3 regions of the Luteibacter sp. 9133 genome follow, and region 2 is predicted to be linked to each of the others. Evidence: predicted binding sites of a transcription regulator. Region 2 holds the regulator's gene; each other region holds the start of a gene.
What was found. The regulator FliA, encoded in region 2, starts transcription of late flagellar genes. The targets are predictions, from matches to a motif close to TAAAGTTTNNCNNNCNNNGGCCGATAA.

Region 1 (4,107 bases), 190 kb from region 2:
TGATCGCGCATCTTGCGCGTTCGTTGGGTGTGCGCACGGCAGTGGCCGGCAACATTGGCTTGCCAATGCTCGAACTCGATGGCGAGAGCGCCGATCTGTGGGTGATCGAACTGTCGAGTTTCCAGACCGGCGAAGCGTTTGGTGTCGGGCTTGGCGTCGTCACCAGTCTCTACGAAGAGCACCTCGACTGGCACGGCTCGCGCGAGCGTTACGTCAGCGACAAACTGAAGTTGCTGGCGTCATCCGCGCAGGTGCTGGTCAATGCGATGCAGCCTGCGCTGATGGCGCGAGCGGCGGGCCATCCGGGTCTGCATACGTTTGGCGACGAGGCGCACTGGCATGTTGCCGATGGCTGGATCCGTCGTGGCAGCGAGGATGTGATCGCGGCGTCCGCCGTGTCCGCGCCGGGTCTGCACAACGCGATCAACGCGTGTGCCGCCCTTGCCGCACTGGAGATCGCCGGCCTCGATGCGCGTGCCGCCGCGCCTGCGTTGTCTACCTTTGTGCCTCTGCCGCATCGGTTGCAGCCGCTGGGCGAGATCCATGGCCTGCGCTGGATCAACGATTCGATCAGCACTACGCCGCTGGCGAGTCTTGCCGCGCTCGAAAGCGTGGGAGTCGAACGTGTCGCGCTGATCGTCGGCGGGCACGATCGCGGTCTCGACTGGACGCCGTTTGTGGAAGCGATGCGCCTGCATGCGCCTGAGGCGATCGTGTGCCAGGGCGCCAGCGGTTCGCGTATCGCGGATGCGCTGGAGGCGGCGGGTGTCGCGAATGTGTATCGGGCAGCGGATCTCGCCGCCGCCGTCGGTGCCGCGCGTAACGCCCTGAGCGGCGAGGGCGTCGTCGTGCTGTCGCCGGGTGCGCCGAGCTTCGACCAGTTCAGGGATTATGCGGAGCGTGGCAAACGCTTTGCCGAGCTGGCGGGGTTTGAAGCCGGCGCGGCCCGTATTCAGGGGCTGGGCGTCAGCTGACGCCGTCGCCGACAGGCTGACGTGAGCCGCGGCGCATCAGGCCTCGACAGCCCCGAGCAAGGTCCCCACCACCGCCGCCAGTGCCGCATACAGCTCCGGCGGCACGTCGTCGCGCAACCGCACGGCCGCCAGCAAGGTGGCGATCTGCGGATCCAGTTGCGGTGCAAGCCCCAGCGCCTGCGCGCGCTCCAGCATGTTTTTGACGCTGTCGGCGTCGACACGCTGGGTTTTCCCATTGCTGGTAGGCGTCGCGAGCCGCAGCGTGACACTGCGGCGCGGGGAGGGCAGGGACGGATTCATGCGCGGGCTTCGAGGAGGACCGCGCTATACGCGCTGGTCGGCACGGGCAGGCCGTGCATGCAGGAGAAATGATCGAGCTGCAGGCCGCTTTTCTCGAGCACGCGCCGCAGCGAGACGAATTCGGTTTCCAGGCGCGACACGGTGTCGGCCTGTTGTACCCACAGCCGCACCGACACGCGCGGTATGCGCAGCTGGATCTCACCCTGTACGGCGCCCAGCGAGGGCGGGTCGATGGCGAAGCCGACCGTCCACAAGCCATCCGGCTCGCCAGGGCCTGGCTTGCCTTCCTCGATCCGCAACTGGAGCACGTCGTAACCGCGCGCGTTCGCCAGCGGCACTTCGATCATCCATAGTCCGGCCTGCGGATGGGATTCCAGCTGACCGATCTCGACACGGGACAGTGCGGCACGCGTGTCGGTCCGTAACTGGCCGACCAGCGCGTCGACGTCGTCTTCGGTGATGGCGAATTCCGCCACGCGCGGCTGGGCAATCAGTGCGCGCTGGGCGAGCGGCGGGGGTGTGTCACCAAGCTGGCGCGGAAGTCCGGGGCCGGTGCTGACGCCCGATGCGCTTCGTGTCGGCGGAAGATCGGCCAGCGTGCGGCGGAGCGCCATCAATGCCGCCTTGAAATCGTCGGCCGCCGGCGTCTCTTTCGTCGGCTCGGCAAGATGGGATTCGAGGAAGCTGCCGCTTTTGGCGATGGCTTCCTTCATGCCCATCGGCGTGCTGACGTCATCGGGTCCGCTGATCGAAGCCTCGAGCGTGGCGAGTGCGGCTCGAAGGGGTGCAGGCAGCGAGCGGGCCACCGGGCTGCGTGCCAGTGAGGCCAGTGCGCCGAGCAGCGGCGCGTAACCATTCTGCAGCGGGAGCCGTTCGCGCAGTCCCTGCATCGTGACGCCTTCCTCGGGGTGGGCGACGAGGACTTCGAGCTGGGGCTGTGCGCCCTGGGTCAGGACGCGCACCTGAAACTGCTGGGGAAGCTGGGTGCCCGTGGTGTCGGCCTCCACCGTGATACCGCCGATGTCCAGCAGCAGCTTGCCGATGTCGTTCTGCCCCATGACGCGTGCCGTCAGCAGCGTACCCACCCGCCAGGCGTCAACGGCCGCGGTGGTGCCCGCTGCCGCGCCGGCCCATAGCTGGGCGGCGATACTGGTCGGCTGGATGATCAAAGGGCAGGTCCTCCGAGGGCCTGGGCGGACCCCGGTCTGGGCTCGCTCCTGTGGCATAGGAATCGGCGGAAACGTGCGGAACTTTAGTTAGGCGCTTGCGGACACCTGTACGCGTAAACGGCGAGCGCGGTGGGCCTCCGCCCCGGCAAGGTAAGGCTCTCCGTCCGCGCAGCGCCCGACCTGCAGGTCCGAAGGGCCGACTCCCGGTACACTACGCGGATGACCCAGCTTCCCTTCGAACTCCTCGCCACCGATGGCGCGGCCCGGCGTGGCCGTCTCCGATTCGGCCGCGGCACCGTCGAAACCCCGGCCTTCATGCCGGTGGGCACCTACGGCTCCGTGAAAGCCATGACCCCGCGCGATGTCCTCGACACCGGCGCGGAGATCATCCTCGGCAATACCTTCCACCTGTTTCTGCGGCCTGGCCTCGAGATCGTCGGCGAATTCGGCGGGCTGCATAAGTTCATCGGCTGGAACAAGCCGATCCTTACGGACTCCGGCGGTTTTCAGGTCTTCTCGCTGGCGCACAAGCGCAAGATCACCGAAGAGGGGGTGACCTTCGCCTCCCCGGTGGATGGGTCGAAGGTGTTCCTCTCGCCCGAGGAGTCGATGCGGATCCAGAAGGTGCTGGACGCCGACGTCGCGATGATTTTCGACGAATGCACGCCGTATCCGGCGACCGAAAAGGTCGCCTCTGACTCGATGGAGCTCAGTCTGCGCTGGGCCGAGCGTTCCCGCCAGGCTTTCGACGACCTGAAAAACCCCAACGCGCTGTTCGGCATCGTCCAGGGCAGTACGTACGAAAAGCTGCGCCACCGTTCGGCGGAGCGGCTGGTGGAGATAGGCTTCGACGGTTACGCCGTGGGTGGTCTGGCCGTCGGCGAGCCGGAGGCGGAGCGCAATCACACGCTCGACCTGACCCTGCCGATGCTGCCAAAGGATCGACCCCGTTATCTGATGGGGGTGGGACGCCCCGAAGACATCGTCGAGGCCGTCCGTCGCGGCATCGACATGTTCGATTGCGTGATGCCTACGCGCAACGCGCGCAACGGTTTCCTCTTCACGTATGAAGGCACGTTGCGCATCCGGAACGCGAAGTTCGCTACCGATACCCGCGTGATCGAAGAAGGTTGCGACTGCTACGCCTGCGCCAACGGCTTCTCGCGCGCCTACCTGCGACATCTCGATCGCTGCAACGAGATCCTGGCCAGCCAGCTGGCGACGATGCACAACCTGCGGCACTACCAGCGCTTGATGGCCGGGCTGCGCGGCGCGATCGAGACGGGTACCCTCGACGACTTCGTCACCGCCTTCTATGCGGCCCGCCAAAAGGCTGTCGTCGACGGCTGACCGGGCTTGAGGGCGCTGTCCGGCGCCCCCAGAAGCCTTGACGAGTCCGGTACATAAGCACCGGGGCGCGTGGCATAATCCACGATCTTTTTACGTGAGCAGCCGCTTTTCCTTGGCTGTTCCATGACTTGCGAGATATCCGATGAGCCTTCCGACGTTCGCCGCCATTGCCCAGGCCACTGCCCCCGCTGCCGCACCCCAGGGCGCTCTGAGCTTCTCGCCGCTGATCATGATGGCGGTGCTGTTCGGTATCTTCTATTTCATGATGATCCGCCCGCAGATGAAGCGTCAGAAGGAGCACCGCAACCTGCTCT
Region 2 (4,107 bases):
TCATGTCGTTGAGCAGGTCGAGCGACTCGAGCAGCGCATCCATGAAGGCGGCGTTGAGCACGATCGTGCCGTTACGCGCTTCGTTCAGAAGATCTTCGCCACGGTGGCACAGCTCCACCATGGGATTGAGCCCAAGAAAGCCCGCACCGCCCTTCACGGTGTGGAACGCACGGAAGACCGCGTTCAGCAGCTCCGTGTCGTTCGGCGACGCTTCGAGATCCACGAGCTGCTCGCCCAGGCTCTCGAGCAGTTCGCGCGCTTCGATCAGGAAGACGTTGAGCAGCTCGTTGTCCAGCTCCACGCTCATAGCGGGCTCAGAATCCGAATTCGCTGAGGAGGCGATCCACCTCGTCCTGGCTGACCTTGTCCGCGGCCGGCGCATTGCCGCCCGCGAGCGAGCCGGTCAGACGGACCAGCTCGACCAGCGACGACTCGACCTTGGCCATGAACGCTTCGACCTGCGCCACGCGCTGACCGGAAAGATCCTGCCACGACTGGGCTTCGACCATTTCGCCCAGGCCGATGTCGCAGCTCTGCGCGAAATCGCCCACGCGCACGGCAAGCGCCGTGGCATTGGCGCCGAACGCCGGATCGGCGTGATCGAGCACGAGCACTTCGTCGGCCTGCTTCGCCAGCGCCTGGGCCTGCGGACGCAGCTTTTCGCTGAAGTCCAGCGTGCGGTGCGCGGCGGTCGAGCTCATTTCCAGCACGTCACGCAGATGCTTGCGCGCATCGCTCATGTTGCCCGGCACGCCGTCGGTCGAAATGTCGGAAGCGAGGCGGCGCACGGATTCGTGCAGGTCGCGCGCAAGGTGGCCCAGCGCCAGGAACAGGTGCTGCTCGCGGCTGCGGATCAGGTTGTCGAGTGCCTTTTCGAAGGCGGCGCCGTCGTCGGCCTCGAGCAGCTCGCGCAGTTCGGGGACGACCTCTTGGCCGGGGGAGAGCATCGTATTCATCGTTATTCCCTTAGCCCGCAGCCGCGGCGAGTCGTTCGAAGATCTTGTCGAGCTTTTCCTTCAGCGTGACCGCCGTGAAAGGCTTGACGACGTAGCCGTTAACACCGCTCTGCGCGGCGGCGATGATCTGATCGCGGTTGTTTTCCGCGGTCACCATCAGCACCGGCAAGGACTTCAGACCGGCATCGGCGCGGATAGCGCGAAGCAGGTCGATGCCCGTCATGTTGGGCATGTTCCAGTCGGTGACGACGAGGTCGATCGGCTGCGAGCGCAGCAACGCGAGCGCCGCGTTACCGTCTTCGGCTTCCTGGATGAGCGTGTTGGTGAAACCCAACTCGACCAGGAGATTCCTGACGATGCGCCGCATGGTGGAAAAGTCGTCCACCACGAGGATCTTCATGTTCTTGTCCAAAACTGCTCTCCGCCACGTGCTTTTTCTTTACCGGCGACGGCACCGCGATGCCGTCACTGCTTGTCTTTCCAACCCGTCATGCGTGCACGCAGGCGAATCAGGGCCTGACCATGGATCTGGCACACGCGCGACTCGCTCACACCCAGTACCACACCGATTTCTTTCAGGTTGAGCTCTTCATCGTAGTACAGCGACATCACCAGCTTCTCGCGTTCCGGCAGGCCGTCGATCGATTGCGCCAGCGCGTCGCGCAGGCCGTTCTTCTCGAAGTTGCCTTCCGGGCCCGAGGCGTCGGGGTCCGCGACGTCGATCGCCGCGCCTTCGTCGCCTTCCGGCGCCGTGAGGCTCAGCAACCGCGCGCTCGCCGCGTCGGCCAGAATCTGGTTGTACTCCATGGCGTCGATGCCCAGCCGCTTCATCACTTCCGCGTCTTCGGCGTCGCCACCCGTTTCGTTCTCGATCTGCCTCGTTACTTCAGCCACCTCGCGCAACTTCCGGTGGACGGAGCGCGGGGTCCAGTCCGTCTTGCGCAGTTCGTCCAGCATGGCGCCACGAATGCGGATGCCCGCATAGGTCTCGAAGCTGGCCGCGCGAGTCGGCGAGTAATTTCTTGCGGCCTCGAGCAGTCCGATCATTCCGGCCTGCATGAGGTCATTCGCGTCCACGCTTGGCGGCAGGCGGCCCATCAGGTGATAGGCGATCCGGCGCACCAGGGGTGCATGCGTTTTAACCAGTTGATCCGCTGGAACTCTAGTGATTTCAAGGTATTCGCTAGCGACACTCACAGCGGCAGCCCTCCCCCCATGTGGTTCCGTTCGGCGAAAAAGCCGATGCGACCCTGCACCCGGGGTTCGGGTTCACCCCATGTATCGACCGACCGGGCCAGATTCTTGAATCCCACCGCCGAGCGGCTGCTCGGCCAGGCGTCGACCACGGCCGCCTGACGGCGGATGGCCTGACGCAGGTACTCGTCGTGCGGAACCATGCCCATGAAATCCAGGGACACGTCCAGGAAGCGGTTGGTCACGCGGGCCAGCTTCTCGAACAGCTGACGGCCTTCCTGCGCATGGCGGACCATGTTGGCGACGATGCGGAAGCGGTTCACGTCGAACTCGCGGCTCATCACCTTGATCAGCGCGTAGGCGTCGGTCAGCGAGGCCGGCTCGTCGCAGACCACGACCACCACTTCGTCGGAGGCTGCCGCGAACATCGACACGCTGTCGGAGATGCCGGCGGCGGTGTCGACGATCAGATATTCGGGGGCGACCGGGTATTCGTCGAAGGCGCGGATCACGGCGGCGTGCTCGATATTCGGCAGCTGCGCCATGCGGCGCGCGCCCGAGGTCGCCGGGATCACCTTCAGGCCGTGGTTGGCGTGGAGGATCAGGTCCTCGATGCGGCACTCGCCTTCGAGCATGTGGCCCAGATGGCGCGTGGGCTGCAGGCCCAGCAGCACGTCGATGTTCGCCATGGCCAGATCCGCGTCCAGCAGGACCACGTCACGGCCACCCATCGCGAGCGCCATGCCGAGGTTGACCGCCACCGTGGTCTTGCCCACGCCGCCCTTGCCGCCCGCCACCGCGATGCTGCGCGTGGGACGACGGTCGGCGAGCCAGTTGAGCCCAGCAGCCTGGGTGGAATCGACGTGTGTGTTCATGAAGGAATTCACTGCCGTGAAGGGGTGTGCGGATGCGGATGCCGTGGTCACGTTACTTCAGTTCCCGGTGTCAGGCGATGGCTGGCGCGGTGGAGAAGCCGAAACGGTCGGCGAGAATCGCGTCGTCCGGTTCGTCGGTGCGCTGCTTGACGAGTTGAGCGGCCAGGCAGACGAGTTTGCGCGCATCCGCGGAGGCGATGTCTTCCGGCACGCGCTGGCCATCCGTGGTGTAGTCCAGCGGCAGTCCGTGGCGGATGACGGCCGACAGGGCACCGCCGATCAGCGGGGCCTCGTCGAGCTTGGTCAGAATCGCGGTCTGCGGCGCCAGCGGCGCGTAGGCACGGATCGCGTTGTCGATGGCCTGCGCCTGCGCGTTCGCGGCAAGCACGAGGCAGACACGCACCTCGGTCATCGCGCGCAGGGTGTCGAACTGCTGCTGGAGCTTGGGGTCGTTACCGGCCAGGCCGGCGGTGTCGATCAGCACGGTGTGCTTGCCACGCAGCTGGAGCAGCACGTTGCGGAGGCTCTGTGCATCGTGGGCGTTGTAGACGCGCACGCCGAGCAGGCGGCCGTAATGTTCCAGCTGGGCGCCCGCACCGATGCGGTACTGGTCGGCACTGATCAGCGCGACGTTCGAGGCGCCGTGGCGGAGCACCGCACGCGCCGCGAGCTTGGCGATGGTGGTGGTCTTGCCAACGCCCGTCGTGCCGACCAGAGCGGTGACGGCGCTACCGGCGGTATCGGCGTTGCGGCCGCTGGTACGGATGTTGCGCGAGAGGATGCCCAGCGGCAGGTAGCGGGCCTGCTCGGCGGTCATGCCCGGCGGCAGCTCGGCGCAGAGCGCGCGAGCCACGTCGCCGTCGATGCCCAGGCGGGTCATCTCGCGGAGCACGCGGGCGCGCAGCGGCTGGTCGCGGTCCATCTGATTCCAGGCGAGCGTGGACAACTGCACTTCCAGCATCTCACGCAGGCTGTTGATCTCGGCACGCACGCCATTGACGGCGGCGTCGCTGTTCGCGTTGTGGTTCGGGGCGACCGTCGCGGCGCGCACCACATCGGCGACGCTGGCGGCGAGCGCGGCG
Region 3 (4,107 bases), 970 kb from region 2:
ACGCATGACGCCGTAAGGAATCAACATCAGCAGCGCGACGATACCGACGCCCTTGGTGATCACCCCGAGCCCCGCCGCGAAGCACCCGAGCCAGTACATGCGCCAGCTCGGACCACGCAGGCAATGGATCAGGATGCCGACGTTGCCCAGCGTGATCCAGAACAGCGAGAGCGGATCGATCTGCGCATGCCGGATCACGTCGATGAACTGCATCGTCGACAGCACGACGATCGCCGCGTACAGACCGGTGCGAGCGTCCCAGAGACGGCGCCCGGCGTGCCAGACCAGCGCCAGCGTGCCCAGGCCCGATAACAGCGAGGTCAGCAGGAAGGCGCCACGCCAGCCACCGGTGAGCCACATCCACGCCGCCTCGGTCCACATGAGCATCGGCGGCTTGTCCGAGTAGAGCTCCATCCCACGATGGGGAAACAGCCACTGGCCGGATTCGAGCATTTGCCGCGCCACGAGAGCAAAGCGGGGTTCGTCAGGCGGCCACGGGTCGCGCAGTCCTATTCCCGCCGCCAGCACCGCCAGGGCGATGAGCATGAACCCGTAAAATTCACGTCGGGAGGATCGTTCGTCGTTCAAGTGCGGACATGGGACGGCGGCTGAGGTCGCGCCATCCTAGCCGACCTCTTGTGACAGACGCTTACAGACGCCTTATCAGGCGGCGTCGAGCTGAAAGAAGGCCACGCTGTCGACCAGTTCGCGCGCCCGTTGCTTCACGGCGTCGGCCGCCGCCGCGGCCTCTTCCACCAGAGCCGAATTGCTCTGGGTGACCTCGTCGATCTGACGCACGGCCTCGTTCACCTGAAGGATGCCCGCTGCCTGGGCGTCACTGACCGTGGCGATGGAACGCACGGAATGAGTCATGCGCTCGACGCCGCTGGAGAGTTCGGTCATGGCGCTGCCTGCGCTGCCGATGCGGCGGGCGCCGTCGGCGATCGTCTCGACCGATTCGTCCACCAGGAGGCGGATCTCGTTGGCCGCCTGCTTCGAGTGACCCGCCAGCGTGCGTACTTCCGCCGCGACGATATGAAAACCGCGTCCCGCCTCACCGGCACGTGCCGCTTCCACGGCCGCGTTGAGTGCGAGGATGTGGGTCTGCGAGGCAATCCGGTCGATGACGGCGGTGATGTCGGCGATCCGGCCGGACACGTCGGCGATGCGGTCCATTGCGTCGACCGCGTCGCGCATGGCGACCTCGCCTTCCTGCGCGCCGAGCAACGATGCTTCAGCGATGCCGCGCGCCTCGCGCGCATTCGCGGCATTGCCGTTTACGCTGCTCGTGAATTCCTGCATGGACGAGGCCGTCTCTTCGAGCGCGGCGGCCTGCTCGCTCGTGCGCGACGAGAGGTCCAGGTTGCCTTCGGCAATCTCACCGGTCGACTGCGAAATTTCTTCCGCCCCCTGGCGGATCGTCGTCACGACCTGGCGCAGCTGTCGGTTCATGCGGGCCAGCGCGCCCAGCAACTGCGCCGTCTCGTCACGGCCGTGGACGAGGATTTCAGTCGAAAGATCGCCTTCGGCCACGGCTTCCGCGACGGAGACGGCCCGACCGATCGGCCGCGTAATGCTCTGCGCGAGCAGCACGGTGATCACCACACCGAGCGCGACCGCGCCCAGCACGACCGCACCGAGCAGAATCAGGGCGGCGCGGAAGGCCGCGGCGCTTTCGTCCTCCAGACGAGCCGAGGTCGTCGCCGACTCCTTCTGCACCCGGGCCACGATGTCATCGATCGCGGCCGTCGGAGCGCGATCGATTCCCTTCACCAGGCCATCGACCACGTGCGCACTTCCCGGATTGGACGCCGCGTACTGGGCAAGCGCGGCAAGATATTTCTCGCGCAGGGTGGCGTGCGTCGCTTCGATGGCGTCGATTTCGGCCACGGAGGACCCCACGCCGGCCAGCTGCGCACGCAGCCGCTCCAGGTCCGCCTTCACGGCGTCCGCCTGCGTGCCGAACGCCGCGCGGTACTTCTGGAAGGCGGCGGGATCGGCACCGCGAAGCAACAGGTCCTTCCATTCCTGTACCTGCTTCTTGAAGTCGACCTGGGCCACGCGAGCGGTATCCGCCGCGGTGGAATAGGCCAGCGCCGTGCGGGCCGACGCCACCTGGACCTCGTGCATACGGGCAAGGCCGCGCCAGCCACCGATGCCGACGATGACCGTCGCGGCAAGGAGAATGGCACCCAGGACGGCAAGCCGGGTGGCGATACGAAAACGGTTGAACGACGTCATGACTGGGGACCGGATGGAGACGCAGTCCGCTTGCATCGTGAGGGATAGGCTCTTTATCGGCACGGTCCACCACGCCTTGACCGGTATCGGCCGACGCGGATGTGAAGGGGCCCATTTCAATTTTCCGGAGCTGGCACGTCTAGGGTGTTCGCCGGTGCGGAAATCGGCGTTCGTCCCTGCTCGTACGGGCGCCGATTTCCCACCGTGCGACCATTGATACCCAGCCCCATGAACGCGGTCAGACACACCATGGACTCTTCCGAGGCAGGCGCCTCACCGGGGGGCAAGCGCGCCGCCCAGGTGGTCGCCCTGTTCCGTGAGCACAACTCGGCTCTTGTCGCCTTCCTGCGGGCACGGCTGAATTCGCTTGCCGACGCCCAGGAGGTGGCCCAGGAGGTCTATCTGAAACTGCTTGCGCTGGACGACGCGACGAAGATCGATTCGCCGCGTGCGTTTCTGTTCCGTGCGGCCTCCAATCTGGCCGTGGACAAGCTGCGGATGCGGAACGTACGCGCCCTGGCCCCGGTCGATCCCGATGCCGACGACTGGCATGTCACGCCGATTCCCGAGCAACACGCGTCGGCCCATGAGCAATGGCGCGACCTGCGTCAGGCCCTGGACGAGTTGCCACCCAAGACCAGCCGCGCCTTCGTCATGCACGTGATCGACGGACGCGACTTCGCCTCCATCGCGAAGGACATGAAGCTCAGCGAGCGCATGGTGCGCTACCACGTGGGCAATGCCCTGGCGCATTGCCGAGAACGCCGCGACCGCGCGGAGAACCCCTCATGACCCTGACCCCCGTTAGCATCGATCGCCCTGTCGAACACACCGCCGCGGACTGGTGGGCCCAGCTGCGCGATCCCGACCTGCCCGAACAGGCGCTGCTCGACTGGAGCGACTGGCTCGAGGCCGATCCGCGCCATGCGGAAGCGTTCGAGCGCGCCTCGGCGCTGGCCGAGGCGGCGGGTGCCATGGCCCCGTCGCTGCGCGAACGCTTCGTGCAGCGTTACGCCCCGGCCCCGCTCCATCCGGATCGTGCACGGCGGCCGCGCATCGCGCTGGCAGCCGCTGCGGTGGCGGCGCTGGCCCTGCTCGGGACGGGCGCATTCATCGGCCTGCGCCCGTCCCATCAGGCTTCCACTCGCCAGTACGCCAGCGAACGTGCCGGCCATCGCGATATCGACCTGCCCGATGGCTCCAGCATCGAGCTGGGGGGCGCGACCTCGGTGACCACGCGCTATGGCCACGACGAGCGGGCGATCGATCTGGATGCGGGCGAGGCCTTCTTCCGGGTGGCGCATGCCGAGCGTCCGTTCGTGGTCAATGCCGGGCCACTGCGTATTCGCGACCTCGGCACGGCGTTCAACGTGCGCCGCACCGGCGACCGGGTCACCGTGGCGGTGACCGAAGGCCGGGTGCAGGTATCGCCGACGGGCGCCCAGGGCGACGACGGCACCATTGAACTCGGTGCCGGGCGCGAAGTCTCATTCGATCCGGAGACTCACGCCATGCGCATTCTGGACGTCGATCCGGCCACGGCTACCGCGTGGCGCGGCCATCGGCTGGAATTCGTCAATGAGCCGCTGTCGTCCGTGGTCGACAACGTCAACCGTTACAGCAGCCGGCCTATCCGCCTCGCCGATCCCGCGCTGGGCAGGCTGACGTTTACCGGCACCGTGCAGGTCGATACCATCGACAGCTGGGTGGCGGCCCTGCCCCGGGTGTTTCCGGTGCGCGTCGATGCCTATACCGACCGGCTGGAACTCACCCGTCAGACCGCCATGACGCGGGGTGCCAGGCCGCGCTGAACACCACCGTTGGGGCCGCAGGTCTTGCAGTACTCGCTTCGCGGGCGCCGGCGCG

Region 1: the regulator FliA is predicted to act here: its motif matches at 2,503-2,529, upstream of FA87_RS14705 (flagellar hook-length control protein FliK).
Region 3: the regulator FliA is predicted to act here: its motif matches at 2,295-2,321, upstream of FA87_RS18150 (methyl-accepting chemotaxis protein).

The regions. Positions count from the first base shown of each region.
Region 1 is NZ_JUHO01000001.1:3,365,021-3,369,127, reverse strand. Features, by position in the region: gene murD (UDP-N-acetylmuramoyl-L-alanine--D-glutamate ligase) at 1-974, shown strand, start outside; gene FA87_RS14710 (hypothetical protein) at 1,011-1,274, opposite strand; gene FA87_RS14705 (flagellar hook-length control protein FliK) at 1,271-2,443, opposite strand; gene tgt (tRNA guanosine(34) transglycosylase Tgt) at 2,663-3,793, shown strand; gene yajC (preprotein translocase subunit YajC) at 3,936-4,107, shown strand, end outside.
Region 2 is NZ_JUHO01000001.1:3,177,763-3,181,869, forward strand. Features, by position in the region: gene FA87_RS13780 (chemotaxis protein CheA) at 1-307, opposite strand, end outside; gene FA87_RS13785 (protein phosphatase CheZ) at 315-956, opposite strand; gene cheY (chemotaxis response regulator CheY) at 967-1,368, opposite strand; gene FA87_RS13795 (RNA polymerase sigma factor FliA) at 1,422-2,153, opposite strand; gene FA87_RS13800 (P-loop NTPase) at 2,150-3,025, opposite strand; gene flhF (flagellar biosynthesis protein FlhF) at 3,096-4,107, opposite strand, start outside.
Region 3 is NZ_JUHO01000001.1:4,151,839-4,155,945, forward strand. Features, by position in the region: gene FA87_RS18145 (glycosyltransferase family 39 protein) at 1-546, opposite strand, end outside; gene FA87_RS18150 (methyl-accepting chemotaxis protein) at 664-2,241, opposite strand; gene FA87_RS18155 (sigma-70 family RNA polymerase sigma factor) at 2,491-3,033, shown strand; gene FA87_RS18160 (FecR domain-containing protein) at 3,030-4,052, shown strand; gene FA87_RS18165 (TonB-dependent receptor) at 4,077-4,107, shown strand, end outside.